Regions from separate parts of the Streptacidiphilus sp. PB12-B1b genome, predicted to be linked through region 1. Evidence: riboswitches for the same ligand, from Rfam matches in the RefSeq annotation. Region 1 holds a riboswitch; each other region holds the start of a gene.

Region 1 (9,846 bases):
CAGCGTGGTAGGTGTGGGCCCGTCGGGGCGCCGTGGCCGGGCGCCCTAGAGGTCGAGCAGCTCCTCGTGGAAGCCGCCGAAGCCGCCCTCGCGGTCGATCAGGTGGACCTCCAGGATCCAGTGGGCCCGGTGCCCGGCGCGGTCGGTGCGGCGCATGGGCCCGTCGCTGCCGGGGGCGATGTACGACTGGATCCGGTCCCCGTCGATCAGCTCGTGCGGGAACTCGCCCACCAGGTGCCCGGAGTGGGTGTGGCCGAAGGTCCAGCCCGCCGCCTCGGACAGCCGCACCACCTCGGCGTACAGCTCCTCGCCGGTGATGTCCGGCCGGGCCTCGAAGTAGCGCCGCCCGGCCGCGAAGACCTCGGGCAGGTCATCGCGCAGTCGGTGCTTGACCGGGTCGTCGCCGAGGACGAAGGTGCGCCCGAAGTCGGCCTCCCACTCCTCGAAGAGCGGGCCGAAGTCGGCGAAGACGATGTCGTCCTCCGCGAGGACGCGGTCCGGCGGGTTCTCCCGGTAGGGGAGCAGGGTGTTCGGGCCGGAGCGGATGATCCGCTTGTGCCAGTAGCGCTTCACGTCGAACATCTCGTTGGCCAGGTCGCGGACGCGGTCGCTCACCGCCCGCTCGCTCTGCCCGGGGGTGATCAGCTCGCGGCGCTCCAGCTCGGCGAACAGCTCAACGGCCTTGGCCTGCGCGTCCAGCAGCTTCTCGGCACGCGTCGTCTCCTCATGCATGGGCCCGACCCTAGGGCCGGGCCCATGCACCGGCAAACACATTTCCCGGGGCGCCCCCGGAGGCCCCGGACGCCCTCAGGCGGAGAGCCGGCGGAAGCCGCTGGCGTGGAAGACCAGCGGCGGGACGGCCGGATCGGCGTCCAGCTCGTGCACCCGCAGCAGCACGATGTCGTGGTCGCCCGCCCGGATCACCTGCTCGACGCTGCAGTCCAGCCACGCGCCGGCGTCCTCCAGCAGGACCGCGCCGTCGGCGGTGGCGCGCCAGTCCAGCGACGCGAACCGGTCCGGGCCGCGCCCGGCCAGCTGTCGGCAGGCCCGCTCCTGGTGCGCGCCGAGGACGCTGACGCCCAGCCGTCCGCGGCCGCGCAGCACCGGCCAGGTGGACGAGGTGTGCGCGACGCAGACCGAGACCAGCGGCGGATCGAGCGACACCGAGGTGAAGGAGCTGGCGGCGATGCCGACCGGTCTGCCGTCGACCAGCGCGGCGACCGCGGTCACCCCGGTCGGGAAGGCGCCGAAGACGCGCCGCAGCTGCTCCGGGTGCAGGGCCTGGTCGACGCTCATGAGACCACCCGGACCGGTTCGGCGCCCAGGCTCGCCGCCACCTGCGGCCGTGCCGCTGTCAGCCACTTCTCCAGCTCCTCGGAGGCGGTGTAGTCCGCGTCCAGCAGGAACAGGCCCCGGGTCGGAACGGTGGCGCCCAGCTCCACCAGCACGGGCTTGAGCTGCAGCTCGGCCGCCAGCGAGTGCCGCCAGTGCGCGCCCAGCAGCAGCGGCACGGCGGTCACCCCGGCCAGCGAGCCGGAGCCGAGGCCGTCCAGGAACAGCTTCAGCAGCCCGGTGTAGGACGCCTTGTAGGTGGGGCTGGCGACCACCAGCAGGCTCGCGCCCTGGACCTCGGCGGCGGCCTCGGCCACCCGCGGGTCCTGCGGGTCGAACAGGGCCGGCCCGAGGTCGGCCAGCTCCACGGTGCGGTCGGGTTGACGGTCCGTCAGTCTCCCGGCGACCAGCTCGGCCGCCTCCCGGGTGCGGGACTGCGGCCTGGGGTTGCCGACGAGGACGACGACGCTCACGGGGTGCTCCTTCGGTGCGGTTTCACGGCGTGCGGACGGCGGTGGTGCGGGCGGACGCCGGTCGGGGTCCGGCCTCCTGCGGGGCCTCCGGATGGGCGGAGGCGGAGGCGGCGTCGGTGTCGGTGTCGGAGCGGGCGGTGTCGGTGTCGGAGCGGGCGGTGTCGGTGTCGGCGGGGTCGACCGGGGCCCAGGGCCACGGCGGGTCGGGGATGTCGCGGCGCAGCACCGGGGCGACGGCGGACTGGAACAGCTCCAGCGAGTCGCGGTGCTGCGCGGTGGTCAGCCCGCCCGGCTCGGCGTGCAGGTGCAGCACGCTGTGGCCGAACTGCTCGTGGTAGCGGTGCACCTTGTCGATGATCTGCTCCGGGCTGCCGATCAGGGCGGAGCTGCGTTCGACGAAGTCCTCCAGGGTGGCGAACACCGGCTCCAGGCCCTGCCGCCGGTGGAAGCCCAGGTAGCCCTCGAAGACCGGCCGGTAGTCGGCGAGGGCCTGCTGCGAGGTCGGCGCGGCGTAGAAGCCGGCCGTGCCCGCGCCCACCGCGGCCTGCGCCGGGTCGTGCCCGTAGTGCTCCCAGCGCTCGCGGTAGTAGCGGACGAGGGCGGCGTAGGGCTCGATCGTGTTGGTCACGTTGGCGGAGAACAGCGGATCGCCGTAGCGGGCGGCCAGGTCCACCGACTCGCGACTGGTGGCGCTGCCGTGCCAGACCCGGACCGGCCGCTGGTACGGCCGGGGCCAGACCTCCGCGTCCAGCAGCGCCGGACGGAACTTCGGCGAGGCGGTGACCTTGTCGTTGCGCCAGATCTCCCGGAACAGCTGGTACGACTCGGCGTTGCGGTCCCACTGGTCCTCGGGGGTGACCTGGAACAGTTCGCGCTGGGCGGTGCCGTTGCCCTTGCCGATGATCAGCTCCAGCCGGCCGCCGGAGAGGTGGTCCAGGGTGGCGTAGTCCTCGTAGGCGCGGACCGGGTCCAGCAGGCTCAGCGTGGTGACCGCGGTGAACAGCCTGATCCGCCGGGTGAGCGCGGCGACATGGCTGAGGACGACGGTGGGGGAGGAGGAGATGAACGGGCGCTCGTGCCGCTCGCCGACGCCGAACCCGTCGAAGCCCAGCTGCTCGGCGAGCAGCGCGCTGTCGACCACCTGCCGGAAGCGCTCCTGGGTGGACGGCTGGACGCCGGTGACCGGGTCGGGCGCGTGCACGATCAGGGTGATGGCGATGAACTTCATGCCGCTGCCCCCGGTATCCCGTGGATGCCGGTCACGGCGGCTGCGCCCGGCGGCGGCAACGGTGGTGCGGTGCGGTGCGGTTGGGGCATGGGAGGTCGCTTCCTGCTCGGGCGGAGGGGGGTGCCACCGGGGCTGCGGGCATGCCGGACGGAACCTGCGCCGGGCGGTGGCCCGGGGCAGCGTCGGCGGGGGAGGGTTCGGCGAGGGGGAGGGGGCCGGCGGGGGCGGCACGCGGCGCAGCGGTGTGCGGCGGCTGCCGGGTGAGCCGGACGGAGCCGGGGCTCAGGCCGCCGTACAGAGGGCGCTGGAGATGCGCTGCAGATCGATGTGACGACGCGAGTAGGTACCGATGGCTCGACGCACGGCGGTCCCCTCCTGCTCGATCTCGCGCTTGCGGACACCGGTTCGGCTCCGCCGGGTCGTCACCTGGAGCACCCCGCCGCGCAGGAGGGTTGCTGGTCAGCCAGCCAGGGCTTGCCGCTGACGCTCGTTACCTCTCCCCAACGTAACTCCGCAGGCGCCCCGAACACAATCCCCCCAGGTGGGCCGTGGGCGGCGGGGTCCGAACCGTGGACGGGCATTGCCGAAAGCCGGTGGAGCGGATAACTTGTGCCCTGGTTATGAGCATCAGTGTCAAGCCCTGGCTTGCTGATCGGCAACCCTCCCACGCGGCGGGGTGCTCCAGGTGACGACCCGACAGGACGCAGCCGTCCTGTAAGCGCGAGCCCCACGGGGGCCTGAGGAGGGCGAGGTGATCCGCATGCAGGTACGCACCACCGGCGACGGCGGCACGCCGCGCCCGTACGGCTTCGGCCGGCTCAGGGTCGCCCGGCGCCATGTCGACCTGCTGCGGGTGAGCAGCGCGCTGTGTCCGGGGACGTCCGCGGTCTGTTGACCGCCCGCGCCGTACGGCGTTGCACGCCGTCGGCCCTGCCCGGACCCGCCCGCTCACCCCCGCACGCCGCCACGCCGCCATGTCCCCACCATGGCGTGGTGCTGCACTTCCCTGGGACGGAAAGCACACCCTCATGAGCAGTTCTGAAACCTCCGCGCGGCCGTCCGCCGTGCCCGAACCACCGCCGCCGGCGGCCCCGCAGGCCGGGACCGGCGGCCGTCCCGACCTCGATCAGCTGCTCGACGCGAAGCCGGTACCGCTGCGCCGCCCCGGCCAGTGGGCCTCCGCCCTGGTCCTGCTGGTCCTGTTCGCCATGTTCGTGCACACGGTGCTGACCAACAGCCGGTTCCAGTGGGGCACCGTGGGGGACTACTTCCTCAACGCCTCGATCCTGCACGGGCTGGAGCTGACGCTCTGGCTCACCGCGGCGGTGATGGCCACCGGCTACCTGCTCGGGGTGGGCGTCGCCGCCATGCGGCTCTCCCGGAACCCGGTCCTGCGCTCGCTCAGCTTCGGCTTCGTCTGGCTGGTACGCTCCGTCCCGCTGCTGGTCCAGCTGCTCTTCTGGTACGAACTGGCCTCGCTGTACCCGCAGTTGTCGCTGGGCATCCCCTTCGGCCCGGAGTTCGCCACGGCCCGGACGGCGCACCTGTTCAGCGGGATCCTGGCCGCCTTCGTCGGGCTCAGCCTGGACGTCGCGGCCTTCTCCTCGGAGATCATCCGGGGCGGCATCCTGTCGGTGGAGCACGGCCAGACCGAGGCGGCCCAGGCACTGGGCCTCGGCAACGCCCGGATCTTCCGCCGGATCGTGCTCCCGCAGGCGATGCCGGCCATCGTCCCGGCCACCGGCAACCTGCTGATCGGAATGCTCAAGGCCACCTCCATCGTCAGCGTCATCGCGGTCCAGGACCTGCTCTACTCAGCGCAGTTGATCTACAATCAGAACTTTTTGATCGTCCCGCTGCTGCTGGTGGCGACGCTCTGGTACATCATCCTCACCACGCTGCTGTCGATCGGGCAGTTCTTCGTCGAGCGGTACTACGCCCGGGGCAGCAACCGCACCGCGCGCAAGGGGTTCTGGGCGGTCGTCCGGGCCAATGTGCCGCTGGTGGGCCTCTCATGAGCGCCACCGCCGAACCGCTGGTGCGGATCAGGGGCCTGCGCAAGAGCTTCGGCGCCACCGCGGTGCTGGACGGGGTGGACCTGGACGTACGCCGGGGCGAGGTCGCCGTCCTGCTCGGGCCCTCCGGCTCCGGCAAGTCCACCCTGCTGCGCAGCGTCAACCACCTGGAGAGGCCCGACGCGGGCTTCGTCGAGGTCGGCGGCGAGATCATCGGCTACCGCTACCAGGGCGGCAGGCTGCACGAGTTGGGCCACCGGGCGATCACCCGGCAGCGGGCCCGGGTGGGCATGGTGTTCCAGCAGTTCCACCTCTTCCCGCACCTGACCGTGCTGGACAACCTCGTCGAGGCCCCGGTCGCCGTGCACGGCGTGCCGCGGAAGCAGGCGGCGGCCCGGGCCCGCGAGCTGTTGGACCGGGTCGGCCTGGCCGGGCGCGAAGGCGCTTACCCCCGACAGCTGTCCGGCGGCCAGCAGCAGCGGGTGGCCATCGCCCGGGCCCTGGCGATGGAGCCGGAGCTGCTGCTGTTCGACGAGCCCACCAGCGCCCTCGACCCCGAACTGGTCGGGGAGGTCCTCGCAGTGATCAAGGACCTCGCCGACAGCGGGATGACCATGATCGTGGTCACCCATGAGATCGGCTTCGCCCGCGAGGTCGCCGACACCGTGGTCTTCCTGGACGGCGGCCGGATCATCGAATCCGGCGCCCCCGGGGAGGTCCTGACCGAGCCGCGCCACGAGCGGGCCCGCGCCTTCCTGTCCGCGGTCCTCTGACCCCCCTCCCTTCACCGGCGGCAGCGCCCTTCCGGGCCACCCGCTTGCCCTGTGACGAACCGTCACCTACCTGCCACGCACCCTCGAAAGCCCCGAAAGGAACTCCCGTGACGACCGACGGACGCCCTGCCCGCCACGTCTCGCGTACGGCTCTGACCGCGACCGCCGCCGCTGCCGTCCTCGCCCTGCTCGCCGCCTGCGGTTCCGGCTCCGGCAGCGCCACCACGGCCGCGGCAGCCCCGGCGGTGTCCGGCCCGGCCTCCGCCGCGCCCGCGGCGGCGTCCACGGCGATCCCCGCCGAGGACGTGGTCTCCGGCATCCAGGCCGACCCCGCCCTGCGGGCCGAGCTGCCCGCGGCGGTGCGCAGCCGAGGCACCCTCATCCTGGGCACCACCCAGGCCGTGGGCACCTCCAATCTGCCGCACGCGGGCCAGGACGCCACCGGGAAGACCGTCGGCCTGGACGTCGACCTGAGGGACGCGGTCGCCAAGGTGCTCGGCATCGGCTGGGACGTGCAGTACGGCACCTTTCCCACCGTCATCCCCGGTGTGCAGAACGGGAAGTACGACGTCGGTCAGGACAACTTCGGTGCCACCAAGGCCCGGGAGAAGATCGTCGACTTCGCCACCTACCTGGACGACGGCCAGTCCTTCCTGGGCGCCAAGAGCATTCCGACCGACTCGGTGACCGGCCTCACCGACCTCTGCGGCTACAACGTGGCCACCAGCCCCGGCTCCACCTTCCAGCAGATCCTCACCGACGGCGCCGCCAAGTGCGCCGCCGCCGGCAAGAGCCCCTACAAGGTGCAGTACTTCTCCGACACCGCGCCGATCTTCCTCGGGCTGGCCAACGGCAAGGAGGACATCTACTTCGGCCCGACGCTGAGCCTCAAGTACGAGGCGCTGCACCTGGCGGGGCCCAAGTACCTCGGCCAGATCAGCACCACGCCGGTCGGCTTCGTCACCGCCAAGGGGTCACCGGTCGCCAAGGCGCTGAGCGACGCCGTCAACAAGCTGATCGCAAGCGGCGACTACGCCCGGATCCTGGCCAAGTGGGGCGTCACCGGCAGCGGGGTCACCACGTCCGTCGTCAACCCGCCCACCACCTTCTGACCGGGGGAGCCCGACATGTCCGACCCCGTACCCGCGGTCTCGACCGCGCAGAGACCGGCCGCCGCCGCGCCCCGCCCGGCGCCGGTGCAGCAACCGGCGACCGCGCAACGGGTCGTGCCGCTGCGCCACCCGGGGCGCTGGATCGCCTCGCTGGTGGTGCTGGTGCTCGCCGCCCAGTTCGCGCACGGGCTGGTGAGCAACCCCTTCTACCAGTGGGGCCGGTTCGACTACTGGTTCCTGCGCCCGGTGATCCTGCGCGGCCTGGGCGTGACGCTTCAAGTCACCGCACTGAGCGCGGTGTTCGGCCTGGCCGGCGGCGTCCTGCTGGCGCTGGCCCGGCAGTCCCGCAGCCCGGTGCTGCGGGCGGTCAGCTGGGTGTACATCTGGCTGTTCCGCTCGGTGCCGCTGATCGTGGTGCTGCTGATCCTGTACAACTTCAGCGCGCTGTACAAGACGCTCAGCCTCGGCGTGCCGTTCGGCCCCGGCTTCGTGCACTTCGGCGAGTCCTCGCTGGCGACCGAGCTGGTCATCGCCACGCTGGGGTTGAGCCTCAGCGAGGCGGCCTACGCGGCCGAGGTGGTGCGCTCCGGCATCCTCTCGGTCGACCAGGGCCAGCACGAGGCCGCCGCCGCGCTCGGGCTGCCCAAGGGCTACCAGTTCCGCCGGATCGTGCTGCCGCAGGCCCTGCGAGCCATCGTCCCGGCCTATGTGAACCAGCTGATCGGGCTGGTCAAGGGCACCTCGCTGGTCTTCTACGTCTCACTGCTGGACCTCTTCGGCGAGGTGCAGAACATGGGCAGCACCTATCCGGGCGACGTGGTGCCGCTGCTGATGGTGGCCACCGTCTGGTACGTGATCCTGACCAGCGTGGTGTCGGTGGTGCAGTTCTACGTGGAGCGCTACTACTCCCGTGGCGCGCTGCGGACGATCCCGCCGACCCCCCTGCAGAAGCTGCGCGCCGGCGTCCGCCGACTGCGCGAGCGCGCCGAACTCGGAACGGTGAACGGATGAGCACTCCCACTCTCGCCCCGGCCGAGGCCGCCGCCGTGGAGGTCCGCGGCGCGCACAAGTGGTACGGGGCGCACCGCGTGCTGGACGGGGTCGACCTCACCGTCCAGCCGGGCCAGGTCGCGGTGATTCTCGGGCCGTCCGGCTCGGGCAAGTCCACGCTGCTGCGCGCGGTCAACCACCTGGAGAAGCTCGACGTCGGCCATGTCAGCGTCAACGGCGAACTGATCGGGGTGCGCCGGCACGGGGAGCGGCTCAAGGAGCTGAGCGAGCGGGCCATCCTGGCGCAGCGGCGTGGGATCGGCTTCGTCTTCCAGGGCTTCAACCTCTTCCCGCACCTGACCGCGCTGGAGAACGTCACCGCCGCGCCGGTGGCGACCGGCCGCGCCACCAGGGAGGAGGCCCGCGCCTTCGCGCTGGAGCTGCTCGACCGGGTCGGGCTCGCCGACAAGGCCGACGCCTATCCGCGCCAGCTCTCCGGCGGCCAGCAGCAGCGGGTGGCCATCGCCCGGGCGCTGGCCCAGCGGCCGGGCGTGATCCTCTTCGACGAGCCGACCTCCGCGCTCGACCCGGAACTGGTCGGCGAGGTGCTGTCCGCCATCAAGGACCTGGCGCGCGGCGGAACCACGCTGATCGTGGTCACCCATGAGATCGGCTTCGCCCGCGAGGTCGCCGACCTGGTCGTCTTCCTCGACGGCGGCCGGATCGTCGAGCAGGGAGCCCCGGCCGAGGTGCTGGACAACCCGCAGCACCCGCGCACCCGGGAGTTCCTGAGCAAGGTGCTCTGAACCCTCTTCCCCCGAACCCGCTTTCCTGCCCGCCATACCCGACCTGTCCGCCACACCCGAACCAGCAACCCCAGGAGAACCATGTCCCGCGCCGCCTTCAGACGCGTCCGTATCCTCCCCGCCGGATTGGCTCTGCTCACCCTCGCCGGGGGCCTGACCGGCTGCGCGAGCAGCTCCACCGCCAGCACCGCCGCCGCCGGCAAGGGTGCCGCCGCGCCCGCCGGCAGCACCACCGTCGACGTCGGCGCCCTGTCCAACGGTGCGGCGACGCCGGTGGCGCTCACCGTCCCCGAGGTGGCCTCGATCCGAGCCGAGCTGCCCGCCTCCGTGGTCAGCGGCGGAACGCTGGCCATCGGCGTCGGCATGCTGCCCGCCGGCTCGCCGCCGCTGGGCTTCGTCGGCTCCGACCAGTCGACCCTCACCGGCTCCGAGCCCGACCTCGGCCGCCTGGTCGCGGCGGTGTTCGGGCTCAAGCCGGTGTTGAACAATTCGACCTGGGACAACCTGTTCGTCGGCATCGACAGCGGGAAGAACCAGCTGGGCTTCTCCAACATCACCGACACCGAGCAGCGCAAGACCAAGTACGACTTCGCCTGCTACCGGCAGGACAACGTCGGCTTCGAGGTCCTCAAGAGCAGCAGCTGGCAGTTCGACGGCACCGCCGAAAGCCTCGCCGGGAAGACCGTGGCCGTGTCTGCGGGCACCAACCAGGAGAAGATCCTGGAAGCCTGGCAGGCCACGCTCAAGAGCCAGGGCAAGACGCTGACCATCAAGTACTACCCCGACGCCAACTCCACCTATCTGGCCCTGGATTCGGGCAAGATCGACGCCTACTTCGCCCCCAACCCCAGCGTCGCCTACCACGTCAGGCTCACCGCGAGCACGCCGAACCCGACCCGCAGCGCGGGCAAGTACTCCGGGGCCGGGGCCACCCTGCAGGGGCTGATCTGCGCCACCACCAAGAAGGGCGACGGGCTGGCGCAGCCGGCCGCCGACGCCATCAACTACCTGATCAAGAACGGCGACTACGCCAAGTGGCTGGCCGCCTGGAACCTCAGCAACGAGGCCGTCGCCAGCTCGCTGGTCAACCCGCCCGGCCTGCCGCTGAGCAACACCT
Region 2 (9,846 bases), 1.1 Mb from region 1:
ATGTGCTCCTCGTCCGACATCAGCGTGCGGGCCCAGTGGACCGCGCCCGCGCCGATGGCGAACAGGGAGACGCCGAGGGTGGTGCCGAGCGCGAAGTTCAGCGCGCTGACGTGACCGATCGGGAAGATGAAGATGACACCGGTGGTGCCGTTGCCGTTGGACGGCTTGATCGCCACGTAGGAGGCGATGAAGCCGATCGTGGCGATCATCGACAGCACGAACCACGAGGCAACCTGGCGCTCGGCCCGTCGGGCGGCCCGCTCGTCGATGTCGGTGCGGCGGTGCTCATGGGGCGGCAGCCCCGGGTCGGCGAAGGGGTCGTCGTGTACGGCGACTGCTCCGCCGTGGTGGCCTGTGGCCTCCGGCAGGTGTTCTTCAGACATGTTGTCCTGGCTCGTCATGACTTCTTGGCCTTGGGGGTGCGGGCAGCGATCCAGATGGCGAAGCCGATCAGGGCGCCCAGCGCGAAGATCCAGCCGAAGAGACCCTCAGTCACCGGACCGAGGGAGCCCAGGGAGAGACCACCGTAGTTGGGGTTCTTCGCCTGGTCCGTCGTGTGCGTGACGAAGGCGAGGATGTCCTGCTTCTGCTGCTGGGGCAGGGTCGTGTCCGGGAAGGCGGGCATGTTCTGCGGCCCGGTCAGCATGGCCTCGTAGATGTGCTTGGCGCTCACGCCCTTCAGAGGGGGCGCGTACTTGCCCTCCGAGAGCGCGCCGCCGGAGCCCGCGAAGTTGTGGCACTGCGCGCAGTTGGTACGGAACAGCTCCCCGCCCGCGGCCACATTGCCCGGGGCGTACTGACTGGCGGTGGGGATGGACGGGCCAGGGCCCAGGGTGGCGACATAGGCCGCCATCTGGTCGATCTGCGCCTGGTTGTAGATCACCTTCTTGGAGGGGATCTGCGGACCGGGCTGCTGGGCCGGCATACGGCCGGTGCCGACCTGGAAGTCCACGGCGGCGCTTCCCACGCCCACCAGGCTCGGGCCGTCCTTGGTGCCTTGGCCGTTCAGACCGTGGCAGCTGGAGCAGCCGACCTGGAACAGCTTCTTGCCCTGCTCGATCGCCAGGGACTGGCTGGTGTCGGCCTGCGCACTGCTGGTCGGCGCGAACGCGGCGTACAGCCCCCCGGTGGTCGCCAGCGCAAAGAGTAGGACGACGAGCGCTGCCAGCGGGTGGCGCCGTCGTGCGGAGAGCTTTTTCACGGATTAACCCCGGTGTGAGGATCAGGAGCGTCTGGAGTCTGGATGACCGTCAGGTCGGTCTGTGGGGACCGCCCGGCGGTGAGCCGAGGGGACGGTCCGACCCTGCCTACTTGATCAGATAGATGGTCGCAAAGAGGCCGATCCAGACCACGTCGACGAAGTGCCAGTAGTAGGACACGACGATCGCTGCCGTGGCCTGCTCGTGCGTGAACCGCTTGGCGGCGTACGTGCGTCCGAGGACCAGCAGGAAGGCGATCAGGCCGCCCGTCACGTGCATCCCGTGGAAGCCGGTGGTCAGGTAGAACACCGAGCCGAACGGGGACGAGGACAGGGAGATCCCGTGCGACTTGACCAGGTCTGTGTACTCGTAGATCTGACCGCCGATGAAGATCGCGCCCATGATGAAGGTCGTGATGAACCAGGCCCGGAGCTTCTTCACGTCGCCGCGCTCGGCAGCGAAGACACCCATCTGGCAGGTGAACGAGGAGAGCACCAGGACCGTCGTGTTCACCGACGCGAAGGGAACGTCGAGAACATGGTTCTGTGAGTGCCAGTAGGCCGTCCCGGTAACGGAACGGAGAGTGAAGTACATCGCGAAGAGGGCCGCGAAGAACATCAGCTCGGATGCCAGCCAGACGATGGTTCCGACGCTGGTGAGGTTCGGCCGGTTGACCGATCCGTGTGCGTGCCCGGTTTCTACTGCAGTTGCTGTCGCCACGACCGACATTATGTCGGTCCCTTATTCCGTCCTCACCTCGGGGGTGTACCTCGGTGTGTCCGGCTGGTGACGTACCCTCCGGCGGACCGGCGACCTGGCAGGTAGCCCGTTCGGCAGGGGGTGGGGGGCCCGGGGCCCGCTGCCGCGACAGGCCCAGGGTCGCCCGAAATGGTGAAGCCGGGGCAGCCGGACGGCTGTGGACCGGGCGCGGCCGCTCCGGCCTGCTGTTGGGGCATCAGATACGGGAGTAGCATCCGTGTCGACGCCTAAGTGGTCCCGATCACACCCCAGGGGATGCGGACGATGGCACTGAACGTTCTTGTCTACAGCGACGACCGCAACACCCGCGAGCAGGTGCGGCTGGCCCTGGGCCGGCGCCCCGCCCCCGACCTCGCCGAGCTGCAGTACCTGGAGTGCGCCACCGCCCCCGCCGTGGTCATGGCCCTCGACGCGCACGCCAAGAGCGTCCGGCGGCTGGACCTGCTGGTCCTGGACGGCGAGGCGACCCCGGTCGGCGGGATGGGCCTGTGCCGCCAGCTCAAGGACGAGATCTACGGCTGCCCGCCGGTGCTGGTGCTGATCGGCCGCCCGCAGGACTCCTGGCTGGCGGTCTGGAGCCGCGCCGACGCCGCCATCGCCGCACCGGTCGACCCGGTGGCGCTGGCCGAGACCGCGAGCACCCTGCTGCGGGCCGATCACCGGCATCTCGTCGGCTGAGATCCCGGGTTTGCGGGCGGTACCCAGTCGCTAGGCTGGCCTCTCCATTACAAGGACGACTGAGAGGCCACGGCCATGGCGAACGTGCACCCTGCGGACGGCGGAGGCGACCGTGTGCAGGCCCGCTCGTGGCCGGACGTCCTCGGCGCGCTGATCTCCGGGGCCGACCTGTCCTCCGCCGAGACCGCCTGGGCCATGGACCAGGTGATGACCGGCGAGGCCACCACCAGCCAGGTGGCCGGATTCCTGGTGGCGCTGCGGGCCAAGGGCGAGACGGTCGGCGAGATCACCGGGCTGGTCGAGGCCATGTACGCGCACGCCACCGTGATCGAGGTGCCCGGCCGGGCGGTGGACATCGTCGGCACCGGCGGCGACCGGGCCAAGACCGTCAACATCTCCACCATGTCGGCGATCGTCGCCGCGGGCGCGGGCGCGCTGGTGGTCAAGCACGGCAACCGGGCCGCCTCCTCCGCCAGCGGCGCCACCGACGTGCTGGAGCAGCTGGGCATCAACCTACGGCTGACCGCGCCGCGCATCGCGCAGGTCGCGGTCGAGGCGGGCATCACCTACTGCCCGGCGCCGGTGTTCCACCCGGCCATGCGGCACGCCGGCACCGCCCGCGGCGACCTGGGCGTGCCCACCTCGTTCAACCTGCTGGGCCCGCTCACCAACCCGGCCCGGGTCGGCGCCAACGCGGTCGGCTGCTTCGACACCCGGATGGCCGGGCTGATCGCCGGGGTGCTCGCCGAGCGGGGCTCCTCGGCACTGGTGTTCAGGGGTGACGACGGCCTCGACGAGTTGACGGTGACCGGTACCTCCACCGTGTGGCAGGTGCGGAACGGCTCCGTGGAGCGGTTCTCCTTCGACCCGCACGACGTCGGCGTCGAGTACGTCGGGATCGAGGCCCTGCGCGGGGCCGACGCCGCCTACAACGCCAAGGTCGCCCGCCGGGTGCTGGCCGGGGAGCCCGGCCCGGTGCGCGATGCGGTGCTGCTCAACTCGGCCTCCGCGCTGGTCGCGCTGGACCAGACCGACGCGCCGCTGGTGGAGCAGATGCGGGCGGCGATGAAGCGCACCGCCGAGTCCATCGACTCCGGCGCCGCCGAGCAGGTGCTGGCCCGCTGGGCGCAGGCCACCCACCGGCAGCCATAGCCGGGCGGCGGCGTCCGCCCCCCGGATGCCGCGTCTCGCAATCCGGACAGGGGTTCGCCCGGCGGGCGGACCCCTGGCATAATCGTCCGCAGGTCACGAGTGACAGCACGCGGTGATGCACCGCAAAGGCCCTGGCTGGCTGTCCGGCAACCCTCCGTCCGTGGCGGGGTGCTTCCAGGTGACGACCGGGCCTTGCGACGACCCGTCGCAGGGCAAGCGCGGATCCCCTCGTTCGGCTGCTGCCAGGGATCCACTGGATGCCCTGGAGGGGTAGTCATGTCCTCGTACCCGAACGCCGTCGACACCTGCCGTCCGCTCGACGTCCTCGGCCGCGAGGTCGAGGTGCCGCTGGTCGGCGGCGAGAAGGTGACCTACGCGGCGCTCGACTACGCCGCCAGCGCCCCCGCCCTGCAGCGGGTCTGGGACGACGTCGCCGCCTACGCCCCCTACTACGGCAGCGTGCACCGGGGGGCGGGCTACCTCTCGCAGCTGTCCACCGACCTGTTCGAGCAGAGCCGCGCCACCGTCGCCGACTTCCTCCAGCTGCGCGAGGACGACCAGGTGGTCTTCACCCGGGCCACCACCGATTCGCTGAACCTGCTGGCGAGCGCGCTGCCCGCGGGCACCCGGGTGTACGCCTTCGAGACCGAGCACCACGCCTCGCTGCTGCCCTGGCGCGGTCGCGGCCTGGACGTCACCTACCTGCGCGCCCCGCGCTCCCCGGAGCAGGCGGTCGCCGCGCTGGAGGAGGCGCTGGCGGCCGCGCACGCCGCGGGCGGGCCGCGGCCGGAGCTGGTCTGCGTGACCGGCGCGTCCAACGTCACCGGGGAGATCTGGCCGGTCCGCGAGCTGGCCGCGACCGCGCACCGGTACGGCGCCCGGATCGTCCTGGACGCCGCGCAGCTCGCCCCGCACCACCCGGTCTCGGTCCGCGAGCTGGACGTCGACTGGGTCGCCTTCTCCGGCCACAAGCTGTACGCGCCCTTCGGCGCCGGGGTCCTGGCCGGGCGCGCCGACTGGCTGGACGCCGCCGAGCCGTACCTGGCGGGCGGCGGGGCCAGCCGCACCGTGGCCCGGGAGGCGGACGGCTCGGTCGCGGTCGAGTGGCACCGCGGCCCGGCCCGGCACGAGGCGGGCTCGCCCAACGTCATCGGCGCCTACGCGATCGCCTCGGCCTGCCGGGCGCTGCGCGAGGCCGGGTTCGACGCGCTGGTGGCCCGGGAGCGGCAGCTGATCGCCCGGCTGCGCGAGGGCCTGGCGGCCGTGCCCGAGGTGCGGGTGCTGACCCTGTTCGGCGAGGACCACCCGCGGGTCGGCGTGCTCTCCTTCGTGGTGCAGGGCTGGAACAGCTCGCACTTCTCCGCCGCGCTGTCCGCCGAGTACGGCATCGGCGTCCGCGACGGCCTGTTCTGCGCGCACCCGCTGGTGCGGACCCTGCTCGGCGGCGAGGAGAACGTGCCCTCCGAGTGCGGGGCGCCGGAGGCGTCGCTGCCGGGGGAGCGCAGCCTGAACGCGATCCGGGTCAGCTTCGGCGCGGGCACCCCGGACGAGCACGTCGACCGCTTCGTGGCGGCGGTGCGGGAGCTGGTCACCCAGGGCGCGCAGTGGGCCTACCGCACCGAGGGCGGCCGCTGCGTCCCCGACACCCGCCGCTGACCGGACCGCCCGGGCGGCGGGCCCGGGCGGCGGCGCGGGCGCGTCCTGGGGGCATCCGCGGGAGTGGCGTCCGCTACTCGTCCAGGCCGATGGCGAAGGCCGCGTCCAGGTCGTGCCGGGAGTAGGTGCGGAAGGCGATGTGGGTCTCCGTGCTGACCACTCCCGGCACCTGGTTGACGTGCCCGGGGATGACGTCCGCCAGGTCCTCGTGCGCCCGCACCCGGACCATCGCCACCAGGTCGTAGGTGCCGGTGACGGAGTACACCTCGCTGACGCCCTCCAGGGCCGCGATCGTCTCGGCGATCTCGGGGATCCGGTCGACGCTGGTCTTGATGAGCACGATCGCGGTGATCACGGGTAGGTCTCCTGGGAGGGTGGCAGTGCGGTGGGCCCAGCGTAGCCGCGCCCGCGCCTGCGGCAGTAGAGCAGCCAGGCGAAGAGGAAGCCTCCGGCGAAGCCGATCAGGTGCGCCGCGTAGGCGACGTCCGGGGAGGCCGCGCCGGGGGAGCGCAGCGACAGTCCCTGGATGACGAACCACAGCCCGAGCACCGCCCACGCCGGGAAGCGCAGCGGCAGGAACAGCAGCAGCGGGACGACCGTGGTCACCCGCGCCCGGGGGTACAGCCGCAGGTACGCCCCCAGCACCCCGGCGATCGCCCCGGACGCCCCCACCAGCGACTGCCCGCCGCTGGCGCCGTGCAGCTCGACCAGGGCGTAGCCGTACGTCGCCAGGTAGCCCACGGCCACGTAGAAGAGGAGGTAGGGCAGGCGTCCCATGCGCTCCTCGGCCATGGTGCCGAAGACGTAGAGGAACACCATGTTGCCGAGCAGGTGCATCCAGCCGGCGTGGACGAACATGGCGGTCAGCACCGACAGTGCCGGGATGCCGGGGAACTCGCCGGGCCGGGCCTGGTTGTCCAGCAGCTCCCGGGGGACGACGCCCCAGTGCAGGAAGTACGCCTGCTCCACGGCGGCCCGGTGCGCCCCGGAGCCGTACAGCGGGTCCAGCCCGGAGGCGGGCCCGACCAGGAAGACGGCGACGTTCACCGCGATCAGCAGGCAGGTCACCACCGGCAGGCTGCGGAGCGGGCTCTCGGCACGTACCGGTGTCACCATGCTCCCAGCATTGCCCGGCGGGGCCGAAAGGGCCGCGCTGGGCTGGGACGTGTGGGGGACGGCGTCCCGGCGCGCGGGGGTAGGCCATAGGGTTCTGGGGTAGCCGCATCCGGGACGACCGGGTGTCCCGCGAACCGAGAGGACCGCCCCATGACCGTCCCCCTGCCCACCGAGGGGACCAGGTGGCGCTGCACCCTGTGCGGCAACCTGACCCGCTTCGACGTCACGCGCTCCTCCCGGGTGGTCGAGTTCGTCCACCTGGACCTGGCGGGGGAGCCCCGGGTCGAGGAGCGCGAGGTGCTCAGCGAGACCGTCGAGTCGGTGCGGTGCCGCTGGTGCAGCGCGGTGGACCAGGTGGAACTGGTCGACCGGCCCGGTGCGGAGGCCGAGGCGGCGGCGCAGGCGGAGCGTTCCGAGGGCTAGTACCCGGCTTCGGGTAGTGGCGCAGTGACGAGTGGGGGGCTGGACGGGCGAGAATGGTCACCAGGCGGGCGACGCCCGGGGACCGGATCGGAGATACAGGACGTGGTGGATTCAGACAGGGCGGACAGCGCCGGGGGCCCGCAGCGGCTCGACGACGCGGCGCCGGTCCCTGCGCTGCCCGCGCCGCACACCGCTCTCCGGCCCGCCCCGCCCACACCCGACACCACCGTCGACGCCGGGGCCGAAGCCGAGCCCGATGCTGCTGCCGACGCCGCACCTGACGCCGCTGCCGCGCCCGACGCCGCTGCCGACGCCGCGCCCGCGCCCGAGGTCGATCCCGACGCCGAGGCCGCGGCGGATGCGGCCGGGGCGGGGGAGCAGTTGGAGCGGCCGTTGCCGGAGGGGGTGCGGCGGCGGGTGGTGGGCATCGCCGCCGACGCCCTGGCGGCCGTGCCCTCGGCCGAGCTGCCGCCGCGGCTGCGCCCGTACGCCAAGTTCACCCCGGTCCAGCGGGCCCGGCGCGGCTCCACGGCCATCGCCGCCGCGCTGGAGGCCGACCCGCAGTTCCGGCTGCGGATAGCGGACCGGGTCCGGCTCGGACAGCCGGACCTGGTCAGCGTCCTGGAGTCGGGCGTGGTCCCGGCCGCCGTCGATCCGCTGGACGTCGCCGCCGTCGCCTACCTGCTGCGCCCGGCGGGCTGGAGCCGGCTGGTCGGCGAGGCGGGGGAGGAGGTCGAGCGGGTCGAGTCGGAGGGCGCCGCGGCCGAGTCCGCGCGGCTGGTCGAGAAGCTCCAGGCGGAGCTGTCGGCGCTGCGCGACACCGCCCGGGCCGACGCCGAGCGCAGCCGCAGCGAGCTGGACGCGGCGAAGAAGGAGGGCGACTCGCTCCGCCGGAAGCTGCGCAGCCTGGAGGCGGACACCCGGCGCGCCGAGGCGGTCACCCGCAAGGTGACCGCCGAGCTGGAGGCGCTGCGGTCGTCCGGGGCGACCGAACGCGGCGCGGTGGACAGCGAGTTGCGCCGGCTCAAGCACCGTCTGGCCGAGGCCGAGTCGGCGCTGGAGGCGTCCAAGCGGGCCTCGCGCGAGGGGCGCAGCGCGGAGGACATGCGGCTGCGGCTGCTGCTGGACGTGGTGCTGCAGGGCGCGCAGGGGTTGCAGCGGGAGCTGGGCCTGCCGCCGCTGTCCGGCCGTCCGGCCGAGTCGGTGGAGGCGGTCTCGCCGACCACGGCCTCCCCGCACGACGTGGCCCGCAGGGCGCTGGACGCGGACGATCCGGCGCTGCTGGACCAGCTGCTGCAGCTGCCGCTGGCGCACCTGGTGGTGGACGGCTACAACGTCACCAAGAGCGGCTATCCGACGCTGCCGCTGGAGAAGCAGCGGGCCCGGCTGCTGAACGGCCTGTCGCTGCTGGCCCGGCACAGCGGCGCCGAGGTGACCTGCGTGTTCGACGGCAAGGATCTGGACGCGCCGGTGCCGATGGCGCCGCCGCGCGGGGTGCGGGTGCTGTTCAGCCGTTCGGGCGAGACCGCCGACGAGCTGATCCGGCGGCTGGTGCGGGCCGAGCCGGAGGGGCGCCCGGTGGTGGTGGTCTCCACCGACCGCGAGGTGGCGGACGGCGTGCGCAAGGCCGGGGCGCGTCCGGTGCCCTCGGCGATGCTGCTGCGGCGACTGGTCCGCACCTGAAGGTCCGTTTCATCCGATTACTGAGACGGACATTCTTCGCATTAGCTGACTGTTTTCGCCCTGAGGGCGACAGATTGATATCGATCTCACTAGTCTCTGCTCTCGAACCTCTGTCCTGACGATCGCCCGACCGGGTGATGCGGGGGTTCCCGCCCGTGCCCGGGCGTCGCAGCGGGGGTCGCGGCGCGGGCCCCTCGGCGGTCGCCGGAAGGGAACTGAGACCTCGTGGCCTCACATCGCCGCCCGAAGCAACCGAGCCGCGCCCGCGTGTCGGTCCTCACTGCTGCGGCGGCGACGGCCGTAGCGATCTCGGCGCAGGCCGGTGCGCAGGCGGCGCCCAAGCTGACGCTCAGCCAGGCCACCAAGGAGGTGGCGGCGGACCGGCAGGCGGCCGACGCGGCGGGACAGAAGTACGACCAGGCGCAGAGCCAGGAGCAGGCGCTGCAGCAGCGGGTGGCGCTGCTGCAGAACGAGATCGCCCGCGAGCAGTCCACCATCAACACCGAGGAGGCCCAGCTGGGCGCCGAGGCGGCGGCCCAGTACCGGACCGGTGCGGTGGACCCCTCGGTGCAGCTGATGCTCTCCACCGACCCGACCGCCTACCTCAACCAGGCGTCGGTCCAGGGCGAGCTGGACTCCAGCCAGGCCGCGGTCTTCTCGGGCGTGGAGGCGCAGCAGCAGCTGCTGGACCGGCAGAAGGCCCAGGCCACCGCCGAGCTGGCGGCCGAGCAGGCGCTGCTCAAGCAGATGCAGCAGAACAAGGCCGCCGCGCAGTCCCAGCTGAAGAAGGCGCAGACGGTGATGGCCTCGCTGACGCCGGTTCAGCAGGCGCAGGTGAACGGCGGTGGCGGCGGCGGGTACGGCTCGATCGGCGGCGACCGCAACGGCTCCACCATGTCCCCCAGCCAGGTCGACCTGAGCGGCATCTCCGCCGCGGCGCAGACGGCGATGCGGGCGGCGCTCAGCAAGGTCGGCGTCGCGCCGTACCAGTGGGCCGGCGCCGGGCCGGACGCCTTCGACTGCTCGGGCCTGGTGATGTGGGCCTACGCGCACGCCGGCATCAGCCTGCCGCACTCCTCCTACGCCGACGAGTCGGTGGGCAGCTACGTCAGCCCGTCGGACATCCAGGTGGGCGACATCGTGGTGCTGGAGGACGGCGCGCACGTCGGCCTGTACGCGG
Region 3 (9,846 bases), 2.4 Mb from region 1:
CTTGTCGAAGATGACCCCGGCCTGCAGCAGCGCAACGCCACCACCGGCGACGATGCCCTCCTCGACGGCGGCCTTCGCGTTGCGGACGGCGTCCTCGATGCGGTGCTTGCGCTCCTTGAGCTCGACCTCGGTCGCAGCGCCGGCCTTGATCACGGCCACGCCGCCCGCGAGCTTCGCCAGGCGCTCCTGGAGCTTCTCGCGGTCGTAGTCGGAGTCGCTGTTGTCGATCTCGGCGCGGATCTGGTTGACGCGCCCGGCGACCTGGTCGCTCTCGCCCGCACCGTCGACGATGGTGGTCTCGTCCTTGGTGATGACGACCTTGCGGGCGCGGCCCAGCAGCTCCAGACCGGCGTTCTCCAGCTTGAGGCCGACCTCCTCGGAGATGACCGTGCCGCCGGTGAGGATGGCGATGTCGCCGAGCATGGCCTTGCGGCGGTCGCCGAAGCCCGGGGCCTTGACGGCGACGGACTTGAAGGTGCCGCGGATCTTGTTGACGACCAGGGTCGACAGGGCCTCGCCCTCGACGTCCTCGGCGATGATCAGCAGCGGCTTGCCGGACTGCATGACCTTCTCCAGGATCGGGAGCAGGTCCTTGACCCCGCCGATCTTGGAGTTGGCGATCAGGATGTACGGGTCGTCGAAGGACGTCTCCATACGCTCCAGGTCGGTGGCGAAGTACGCCGAGATGAAGCCCTTGTCGAAGCGCATGCCCTCGGTGAGCTCGAGCTCCAGACCGAAGGTCTGCGACTCCTCGACGGTGATGACGCCTTCCTTGCCGACCTTGTCCATCGCCTCGGCGATGAGCTCGCCGATCTGCGGGTCGGCGGCGGAGATGGAGGCGGTGGAGGCGATCTGCTCCTTGGTCTCCACGTCCTTGGCCAGCTCCAGGAGCTGGGCGGAGACGGCCTCGACGGCCTTCTCGATGCCGCGCTTGAGGGCCATCGGGTTGGCGCCGGCGGCGACGTTGCGCAGGCCCTCGCGCACGAGCGCCTGGGCCAGGACGGTGGCGGTGGTGGTGCCGTCGCCCGCGACGTCGTCGGTCTTCTTGGCGACCTCCTTGACGAGCTCGGCACCGATCTTCTCGTACGGGTCCTCGAGCTCGATCTCCTTGGCGATGGAGACACCGTCGTTGGTGATCGTGGGGGCGCCCCACTTCTTCTCAAGGACGACGTTGCGGCCCTTGGGGCCGAGCGTGACCTTGACAGCGTCGGCGAGCTGGTTCATCCCGCGCTCAAGGCCGCGACGAGCTTCCTCGTCGAACGCAATGATCTTGGCCATGGAAGTGGTCCTCCCGGACAGGGTGGCTGCGTGTGGACCGCGCTGGCGCCCGCGACGGACGGACCCGGCCGACGACGGTTCCTTCCCGCCGCGCCCGGGGCCTCACCTACCCGGCCCGTTGTCACTCTCTACCTCAGAGTGCTAACGCCAATGATTAGCACTCGACCCCCTAGAGTGCAAGCGGCCCGAAGGGCCACGTTGGAGGGGCGGTGGTCGGGCGACGGGTGGGCGCAAGCAGATGAGGTGGGAACCCGGCCACAACGGACGCCAGGCCCGTACCCCTGGGGGGTACGGGCCTGGTGAAAGACCTGCGTCACTGCTCCGTCCGGAACGAGGCTCGGCCGGTCATGTCCTGTCAGCGATCACCCGACAGGTCACACCACGCGGACCATGTCCGCCTGCGGACCCTTCTGACCCTGCGAGATCTCGAACTCGACTCGCTGGCCCTCTTCGAGCGACCGGTACCCGTCCATCTGGATCGCGCTGTAGTGGACGAACACGTCCGCACCACCGTCGACCGCGATGAAGCCGTACCCCTTCTCCGCGTTGAACCACTTGACGGTGCCCTGAGCCATTCCAAACTCCCCTATTACTGGCCCTTTCACGGTCCGCACTCCGCGGACCGGGCCGAGCCGCCACGCGGTGCGCGGCGCTCCAACCGACGCTGAATGTATCCACTCCGATGCCCTCTGCAACAGGGCAAAAGGGAGGCAATTCTTGGGGCGCGTCAAGGGGCAAGAGCGGATTAACGCGAACAAAACAACGCAATTCGGCCCGGACATAGCGGACCACTGAGACAAATCGTCGCGTAAATTCTGACGCGGGCGCTCCGCCGGGCGGCTGGCCGAATCTCAACCATCGGGGCACGGGGGTCAGGGCGGGCGGCGGGCACTGCGGGTGACAGGCGCGAAAGAGGGTTTGAAGCGGGCACCGGCGGTACCGGACCGGGGCGGCGACCGAGGGCTCCGACCCGCACGGGCAGCCGGAACACGTGGATCCGCTCCGACTCCGAAGCAGCTACCAGAGGCCACTCTACCTCTGCGCGGACGCTTTCCCGGCCACTGCGGACAGCCCCGGGCGCGCTGCTTCGGACGCCGCCGCGGAAGCCGTCGGGCGCGGTGCCGGAATCCCCGCATTCGGCCCGGATTCGGCCCCGGAATCCACCGGCGCCGGGAGCGATTGCGACGCGATTCGGTTGCGCTCGGTATTCGTCGCGGCGTAAAACCACCGGTCCGGAAAGCCACCCGCAGGCCCGGCATTGCATTCCCGCACCCCCGGCCCCGCCGGCCACGGACGGCCCGGGGCGGCCCCGAACGCCCACTGCGGCGCCGAATGCACGAAGGCGGCGGGCGCGGCCCCCGCAGGGGTACCGCGCCCGCCGCCCGTGGGCGCCGAGGAGGCCGGTGCAGTCGGTCGGCAGCCGGTCAGCAGCCGCCGGCGACGGCCGGGATGATCGAGACGCCCGCGCCGTCCGGCGTGGCGGTCTCCAGGCCGTCGGCGAAGCGCACGTCGTCCTCGTTGACGTAGACGTTCACGAAGCGGCGCAGCTTGCCGCCGTCGTCCAGGATGCGGTCGCTGATGCCCGCGTGGTTGGCCTCCAGGTCGGCGATGACGGCGGCGAGGGTGGCGCCCTCGGCCTTCACCTCGGCCGCGCCGCCGGTGTAGGTGCGCAGGATCGTCGGGATGCGGACGGAGACACTCATGCGAGGCCAGCCTCTCGGAACGAGTCAAGGGTCGGGCGGATGGTCGCGGACAGGCCGGTGGTCGGCTCCACCGCGTCCAGGGTCTTCAGGCCGTCACCGGTGTTCAGGACGACGGTCTCGGCGGCCGGGTCGAGCAGGCCGTTCTTGATGAGCTTCTGCAGCACGCCCACGGTGACGCCGCCCGCGGTCTCCGCGAAGATGCCCTCGGTGCGGGCCAGCAGCTTGATGGCGTCGACCACCTGCTCGTCGTTGACGTCCTCGACCGCGCCGCCGGTGCGGCTGCAGATGTCCAGCACGTAGGGGCCGTCCGCCGGGTTGCCGATGGCCAGGGACTTGGCGATGGTGTCCGGCTTCTGCGGGCGGATCACGTCGCGCCCGGCCTTGAAGGCGACCGACACCGGCGAGCAGCCCTCGGCCTGGGCGCCGAAGATCTTGTACGGCTTGTCCTCGACCAGGCCGAGGGCGATCAGCTCCTTCAGCCCCTTGTCGATCTTGGTGAGCTGCGAGCCCGAGGCGATCGGGATGACGATCTGGTCCGGCAGCCGCCAGCCCAGCTGCTCGCAGATCTCGTACGCCAGGGTCTTGGAACCCTCGCCGTAGTACGGCCGCAGGTTGACGTTGACGAAGCCCCAGCCCTCGCCGGCCGGGTCGCCGATCAGCTCCGAGCAGAAGCGGTTCACGTCGTCGTAGTTGCCCTCGATGCCGACCAGCTCGCCGCCGTACACCGCGGCCATGACCACCTTGCCCTGCTCCAGGTCGTGCGGGATGAACACGCAGGAGCGCAGCCCGGTGCGGGCGGCGGCCGCGCCGACCGCCCCGGCCAGGTTGCCGGTGGAGGAGCAGGAGAGGGTGGTGAAGCCGAAGGTGCGGGCAGCCTCGACGGCGATCGCCACCACCCGGTCCTTGAACGAGTGGGTGGGGTTGCCGGAGTCGTCCTTGACGTACAGGCCGCCGGTGACGCCCAGCTCGCGGGCCAGGTTGTCGGCCTTGACCAGCTTGGTCCAGCCGGGGTTCAGGTTGGGGCGGTCGGCCACGTCGGCGGCGACCGGCAGCAGCGGGGCGTAGCGCCAGATGTTGGCCGGGCCGGCCTCGATCCGGGCGCGCAGCGCCTCGGGATCGCCGACGGGCAGGTCGTAGGCCACTTCGAGCGGGCCGAAACACTGGGTACAGGCGAAGTCCGGTGCGAGCGGGGTGCGGGCGCCGCACTCCCGACAGGACAGCGCCACGGCGGGGCCGAAGGCCTCCGGTGCGACGGGCGGTGTGACGGACGTAACAGCAGTGACTGCCATGGTGGCGAGGCCCTCTCTCCTCATCTTCCCCGGGGCGTGTCTCGCCACGGGACGGAATTGGCACCTTCCCCACCAGGGCCGCAGGCCGGCTGGCAGGAGGGTTGCCGGGACTTCGACGGGCCGTTCCCTCAGTCCCTCTGGATGAGCTCTATGGCGTCCGCGCGCGACCTGTCGGTCAGCGCCGGTTCGCATTTGTGCGTAAGACTGGGCACCCCCGCTGCAATGGGCGTGCCGTGTCCTCCAAGACTGTAACCGAAGCGCCGCGCGCGGACGGCAGTCGTCCGCGAGGCGAGACGGGACGCCCCGCTGCGCCGGACGCCGCCACCGCGGGGCAACTACGGAGCCACTACCGAGGAGTGCTGTGCTTGACGAGGTCGCGGACTGGCTGGGCCGCCGCTCCTGGACGGCGGCCGACCGGCCGCTGCCGCAGCTGCTGGACGCCAAGCGCGCCACCGGGGCCACGGTCAGCGTGGTGCTGCCGGCCCTGGACGAGGAGGCCACCGTCGGCGCCATCGTCGCCGCCATCCGCCGTGACCTGATGGACGCCGCGCCGCTGGTCGACGAACTGGTGGTGGTCGACTCCGGCTCCACCGACGGCACCGCGCGAGTCGCGGCGGAGGCCGGGGCCCGGGTGGTGCACCGGGACGCCATCCTGCCGCGGCTCCCGGCCGAGCCCGGCAAGGGCGAGGTGCTGTGGCGCTCGCTGCTGGCCACCCGGGGCGACATCGTCTGCTTCATCGACGCCGACCTGCGCGAGTTCTCCTCGGCCTTCGTCTCCGGCATCGTCGGCCCGCTGCTCACCGACCCCGGGGTGGCCTTCGTGAAGGCCATGTACGACCGGCCGCTGGACACCGAGACGGTCTCCATCCCGGCCGGCGGGGGCAGGGTCACCGAGCTGGTCGCCCGCCCGCTGCTGAACCTGCACTGGCCCCGGCTGGCCGGCTTCGTCCAGCCGCTCGGCGGCGAGTACGCGGCGCGGCGCTCGCTGCTGGAGCGGCTGCCCTTCGCCACCGGCTACGGGGTGGAGCTGGGCCTGCTGGTGGACGCCCTGGAACTGGCCGGACTGGACGCCCTGGCGCAGGTCGACGTGGGCGTGCGGCACCACCGGCACCAGGACGCGCAGGCCCTGGGCCGGATGGCGGCCACCATCTACCGCACCGCCCTGGACCGGCTGGCCCGCAGCGACCGGCTCAAGCCCAGCGACGACCTGGTCAGCCCGTACCTCACCCAGTTCACCCGAACGCCCACCGGCTTCGCCCCCCTGACCGTGCCGATACCGGGCACCGACCGGCCTCCCGTGGTCAGCCTGCCCGAATACCGGGTTTGACCCTGCTCCGCTGCGGCAAGGCTCTCAACCATGGTCAACGCAAGCCCCGCCCGGATCCTGCTCGCCTCCAACCGGGGGCCCGTCTCGTACACGGTCGAGGACGACGGGACGCTCACCCCGCGCCGGGGCGGCGGGGGCCTGGTCTCCGGGCTGTCCGCGATCGGCGACGAGATCGAGTCGGTGTGGGTCTGCGCCGCCCTGACCGAGGGCGACCGCGCCGCCACCCGGCAGGGGGTCACCGACCCCTCCGTACGCATGCTGGACATCGACCCGGGCACCTTCGCCCGGGCCTACAACGGCGTCGCCAACTCCACCCTCTGGTTCGTCCACCACCTGATCTACAACACGCCGACGACTCCGGTCTTCGGGGCCTCCTTCCGCCGCGAGTGGGCCTCCTACCAGGCGTACAACACGGCCTTCGCCGAGGCGCTGGCCGAGGCTGCCGCGCCCGGGGCCACCGTGCTCGTCCAGGACTACCACCTGTCACTGACACCCCGGCTGCTCCGCGAGCTGCGGCCGGACCTGCGGATCGGGCACTTCTCGCACACGCCCTGGGCGCCGCCGGACTACTACCGGCTGCTGCCGGACGACGTGGCGGCCGAGGTGCTGACCGGCATCCTCGGCGCGGACCGGGCCGGGTTCCTCACCCGCCGCTGGGCCGACGCCTTCGCCGACTGCTGCGAGCACGTCCTCGGCGCGGAGGTGGACCGCAGCGGCGACGCCCCGGTCGTCACGCACCAGGGCCGCACCACCCACCTGGGCGTGCACCCGCTCGGCGCCGACGGCGACTTCCTGCGCGAGCGCGCGCACCGGCCCGACGTGGACGCCCGGCTGGCCGCGCTGCGCGAGGCGGTCGGGGACCGGCGCACCGTCGTCCGGGTGGACCGCACCGAGCTGTCCAAGAACATCGTGCGCGGCCTGCACGCCTACCGGCACCTGCTGCGGACCCGCCCGGAGTGGCTGGACCGGGTGGTCCACATCGCCTTCGCCTACCCCTCGCGGCACGACCTGCCGGAGTACCGCGAGTACACCGCCTCGGTGCTGCGCACCGCGCAGGAGATCAACGACGAGCTGGGCACGCCGACCTGGCAGCCGGTGATGCTGCACGTCGACGACGACTTCCCGAGGTCGCTGGCCGCCTACCGGCTGGCCGACGTGGCCCTGGTCAACCCGATCCGGGACGGCATGAACCTGGTCGCCAAGGAGATCCCGGTGGTCTCCGACGACGGCTGCGCGCTGGTGCTCTCCCGCGAGGCCGGCGCCTTCGCCGAGCTCGGCGAGGACGCCGTCACGGTCAACCCGTACGACGTGATCGAGACCGCCGAGGCCCTGCACACCGCGCTGACCATGGACCGCGACGAGCGCGCGGCCCGCTGCAAGCGGCTGGCCGAGGCGGCCACCGCGGTGCCGCCGAGCACCTGGTTCCTGGACCAGTACCGGGCGCTGTCGTCCTAGCCCGGCCGGGCCGGGCGGCTCAGCGGGAGGTGTCGATGCCCAGCTGGCGCAGCCGGGGCAGGTTGGCCGCCTCGACCCGGCGCGCCTCGCGGCGGACGGACCGGCGGAAGTCGTGCTGCCGGGTGCCGTTGTAGACGTTGTCGAACATGGCGGCGGGCGCGAAGTGCAGCAGCGCGTCCCCCAGCGGGTAGGAGCGGCGGGCGTCCGGACGGCCGAGGACCGCCCAGGACCAGTGCACGGCGGCCAGCGACAGCTCCACGTCCGGGCTGGGCTTGCCCTCGCGGGCGAGCCGGAACAGCTCCTCGCGCCCGTCGAAGCCCAGCGCCGCCCAGCGCTTGCGGGACTCGTCCCGTACCCAGCGTGCCTCGGGCATGCCGGCCCTCCCAGCTCTCCGTCGCGTGTGGCGGCCGCCCGGTGGCGCGGCCCCCCTTACGGTACGGCCCCGCGCCGGGCGGCCCCCGGCCGGGGCTTCGGCCGGGCCGGGGGCGGGGCTTCAGAGCGCGTCGGCGAGGGCGGTGAGCAGCGCGGCGACGCCGTCCGGGCCGGGGACGACCAGGTCGGCCCGGTCGGCGAGGGCCGCCACCGGGGGCTCGCCGGTGGCGGGGGCGCTGCAGACCAGCAGCCCCGGCAGGCCGGAGGCGTCGGAGCCGCCGCTGCCGTCCAAGCTCACCGAGCCGTCGCGCAGCGCCTCGACCGCGCCGTAGGCGGCCAGATCGCCCAGGTCGTCCCCGGCGAACAGCACGCTCCCGGCCTTGTGCTCGCGCAGGAAGGCGGTCAGGGCGACGCCCTTGTCCATCCCCGGCGGGCGCAGCTCCAGCACCATCCGGCCGGGTTCGACGGCCAGCCGGTGCCGCTCGGCCAGGGTGCGCAGCGGCGCGTCCAGGGCGAGCAGCGCGGCCTCCGGGTCGGCGGTGCGGCGGGTGTGCACGGCGATGGCGTGGCCCTTGTCCTCCACCCAGGTGCCCTCGGGCACCGGCAGCGCGGCCAGGTCGGCGCGCAGCGCGGCCACGCCGGGATGCTCCTCGGGGGCGCGCAGCTCGCCGGTGGCGGCGTCCCAGCGCTCCAGGCCGTAGTGGCCGAGGACGGTCAGGTGCTCCAGGCCGGGGACGCCGGCGAAGCCGCCGAGCCGGACCGCCTCCTCGGTGGGGCGGCCGGTGACCACGGCCACGGCGGCGAGCCGGGGGGCGAGCCGGGCCAGTGCGGGCACCACCGCCGGGTGGGCGTGGGCGCGGCGGGGGTCGGCGACGATCGGCGCGAGCGTCCCGTCGAAGTCGAGGGCGACCACGGCGCGGGCCGGGTCGTCCAGGAGCGCGGCGAGCCCGGCGGCTCCGGCAGCGGTTCGCGGTTCGGGAAGGGCCATGCCCCGACTCTACGGTCAGCGGCGGGCCCGGCGCTGCTCCCGCAGCCTGCGCAGCCGGTGGACCAGCACGGGATCATGGGCCAGCGCCGCCGAGCGGTCCAGCAGTCCGTTGAGCAGCTGGTAGTAGCGGGCCGGGGCCAGGCCCAGCTGCTCGCGGATGGCGGCCTCCTTGGCGCCGGGGGCACGCCAGTAGCGGGCCTCCAGGGCGAGCACCGCGCGATCGCGGTCGGTCAGTTCGTCCTCCACCCCTGCTCCCCCTCTCTCTGCTGCCTCGCGTCTCTGACGCCTGGCGGCCGGTGTGACGATACGACCTGTCATCCTGCCCCAGGGGTACGACACACAGTGCCTCTGCCCCTCCGGCCCCGGGTGAGACTAGCGTCAGCCCCATGACCAGCATCAGCAGCTTCGCCGTACACATCCCGGACGCCGACCTGGAGCCGGACCCGCTCGACCCGGAGCAGATCGTCGAGGGCTCGCCGGAGGTGTCCGGCGCCGTCCTGTGGGAGTCCGAGGACGGCAAGCAGATCCGGGGGATCTGGCAGATCACGCCGGGCGTGGTCACCGACACCGAGGCCGATGAACTGTTCGTGGTGGTCAGCGGCCGGGCCACGATCGCCGTCGACGGCGGCGACACCTTCGACGTCGGCCCGGGCGACGCCTGCGTGCTGCGCGAGGGCGACCGCACCACCTGGACGGTGCACGAGACGCTGCGCAAGGCGTACCACATCACCCTGCCGTAGCCGGCGGACGAGAAGGCAACGAGAAGCAACGAGGCAGGGCGCCCCCGGACCGCGGGGGCGCCCTGCCTCGTTCGCTGGTGGTGTCGCGGTCCGGGGCCGCTACTTGACCGAGCCGGCGGTCAGGCCGGAGACGACCTTGCCCTCGATCAGCGCGAACAGGATGATCACCGGGATGGTGGCGATCACCGAGCCGGCGAACAGGTGGCCCCAGTCGGTGGAGTACTGGCTGACGTAGGTGGAGATCTTCACCGTCAGCGGAGCGCCGTTCTGGTTGGTGGTCATCAGCGTCAGCGCGACGATGAACTCGTTCCAGGCGGCGATGAAGGTGAAGATCAGCGCGGTGACGATGCCGGGCATCGACAGCGGGATGATGACCCGGAACAGCGCGCCGATGCGGGTGCAGCCGTCGACGATGGCCGCCTCCTCGATCTCCTTGGGGATCGCGCTGAAGTAGGCGTTCAGGATCCAGATGGCGAAGGCCATGTTGAAGCCCGCGTTGACCAGGATCAGCGCCCAGACCGAGTTGGTCATGTTCAGCTGCAGGAACTCGCGGTAGATGCCGACGATCATCGCGGTGGGCTGGAACATCTGGGTGACCAGCACCAGCAGCAGGAACAGGCCCCGGCCGCGGAACTTCCGCCGGGCGGTGTAGTACGCGGCGGGGATCGCCACCAGCAGCACCAGCGCGGTGGCG

What was found. A riboswitch is a leader RNA that binds a small molecule or an ion and turns the genes downstream of it on or off. The one in region 1 is predicted to bind S-adenosylmethionine.
Region 2: it holds a riboswitch for S-adenosylmethionine, as region 1 does, so the genes downstream of both, GXW83_RS09100 (aminotransferase class V-fold PLP-dependent enzyme) here and GXW83_RS34845 (putative leader peptide) in region 1, are expected to answer to the same signal.
Region 3: it holds a riboswitch for S-adenosylmethionine, as region 1 does, so the genes downstream of both, thrC (threonine synthase) here and GXW83_RS34845 (putative leader peptide) in region 1, are expected to answer to the same signal.

Annotation. Positions count from the first base shown of each region.
Region 1 is NZ_CP048405.1:3,087,713-3,097,558, forward strand. Features, by position in the region: gene GXW83_RS13960 (M24 family metallopeptidase) at 46-732, opposite strand; gene GXW83_RS13965 (flavin reductase family protein) at 808-1,296, opposite strand; gene GXW83_RS13970 (NADPH-dependent FMN reductase) at 1,293-1,805, opposite strand; gene GXW83_RS13975 (LLM class flavin-dependent oxidoreductase) at 1,828-3,033, opposite strand; gene GXW83_RS35320 (putative leader peptide) at 3,316-3,459, opposite strand; SAM riboswitch class IV at 3,416-3,528, opposite strand; SAM riboswitch class IV at 3,650-3,760, shown strand; gene GXW83_RS34845 (putative leader peptide) at 3,794-3,928, shown strand; gene GXW83_RS13980 (amino acid ABC transporter permease) at 4,062-5,051, shown strand; gene GXW83_RS13985 (amino acid ABC transporter ATP-binding protein) at 5,048-5,821, shown strand; gene GXW83_RS13990 (transporter substrate-binding domain-containing protein) at 5,929-6,933, shown strand; gene GXW83_RS13995 (amino acid ABC transporter permease) at 6,949-7,944, shown strand; gene GXW83_RS14000 (amino acid ABC transporter ATP-binding protein) at 7,941-8,729, shown strand; gene GXW83_RS14005 (transporter substrate-binding domain-containing protein) at 8,811-9,846, shown strand, end outside.
Region 2 is NZ_CP048405.1:1,996,971-2,006,816, forward strand. Features, by position in the region: gene GXW83_RS09075 (ubiquinol-cytochrome c reductase iron-sulfur subunit) at 1-401, opposite strand, end outside; gene GXW83_RS09080 (c-type cytochrome) at 398-1,201, opposite strand; gene GXW83_RS09085 (heme-copper oxidase subunit III) at 1,308-1,928, opposite strand; gene GXW83_RS09090 (response regulator transcription factor) at 2,214-2,636, shown strand; gene trpD (anthranilate phosphoribosyltransferase) at 2,712-3,788, shown strand; SAM riboswitch class IV at 3,880-4,013, shown strand; gene GXW83_RS09100 (aminotransferase class V-fold PLP-dependent enzyme) at 4,065-5,444, shown strand; gene GXW83_RS09105 (Lrp/AsnC family transcriptional regulator) at 5,518-5,799, opposite strand; gene GXW83_RS09110 (rhomboid family intramembrane serine protease) at 5,796-6,560, opposite strand; gene GXW83_RS09115 (hypothetical protein) at 6,711-6,983, shown strand; gene GXW83_RS09120 (NYN domain-containing protein) at 7,089-8,666, shown strand; gene GXW83_RS09125 (NlpC/P60 family protein) at 8,934-9,846, shown strand, end outside.
Region 3 is NZ_CP048405.1:685,972-695,817, reverse strand. Features, by position in the region: gene groL (chaperonin GroEL) at 1-1,278, opposite strand, end outside; gene GXW83_RS03275 (cold-shock protein) at 1,653-1,853, opposite strand; gene GXW83_RS03270 (MoaD/ThiS family protein) at 2,703-2,981, opposite strand; gene thrC (threonine synthase) at 2,978-4,294, opposite strand; SAM riboswitch class I at 4,288-4,418, opposite strand; gene GXW83_RS03260 (glucosyl-3-phosphoglycerate synthase) at 4,632-5,597, shown strand; gene GXW83_RS03255 (trehalose-6-phosphate synthase) at 5,628-7,052, shown strand; gene GXW83_RS03250 (hypothetical protein) at 7,072-7,425, opposite strand; gene otsB (trehalose-phosphatase) at 7,546-8,412, opposite strand; gene GXW83_RS03240 (DUF3263 domain-containing protein) at 8,428-8,658, opposite strand; gene GXW83_RS03235 (cupin domain-containing protein) at 8,799-9,152, shown strand; gene GXW83_RS03230 (carbohydrate ABC transporter permease) at 9,252-9,846, opposite strand, start outside.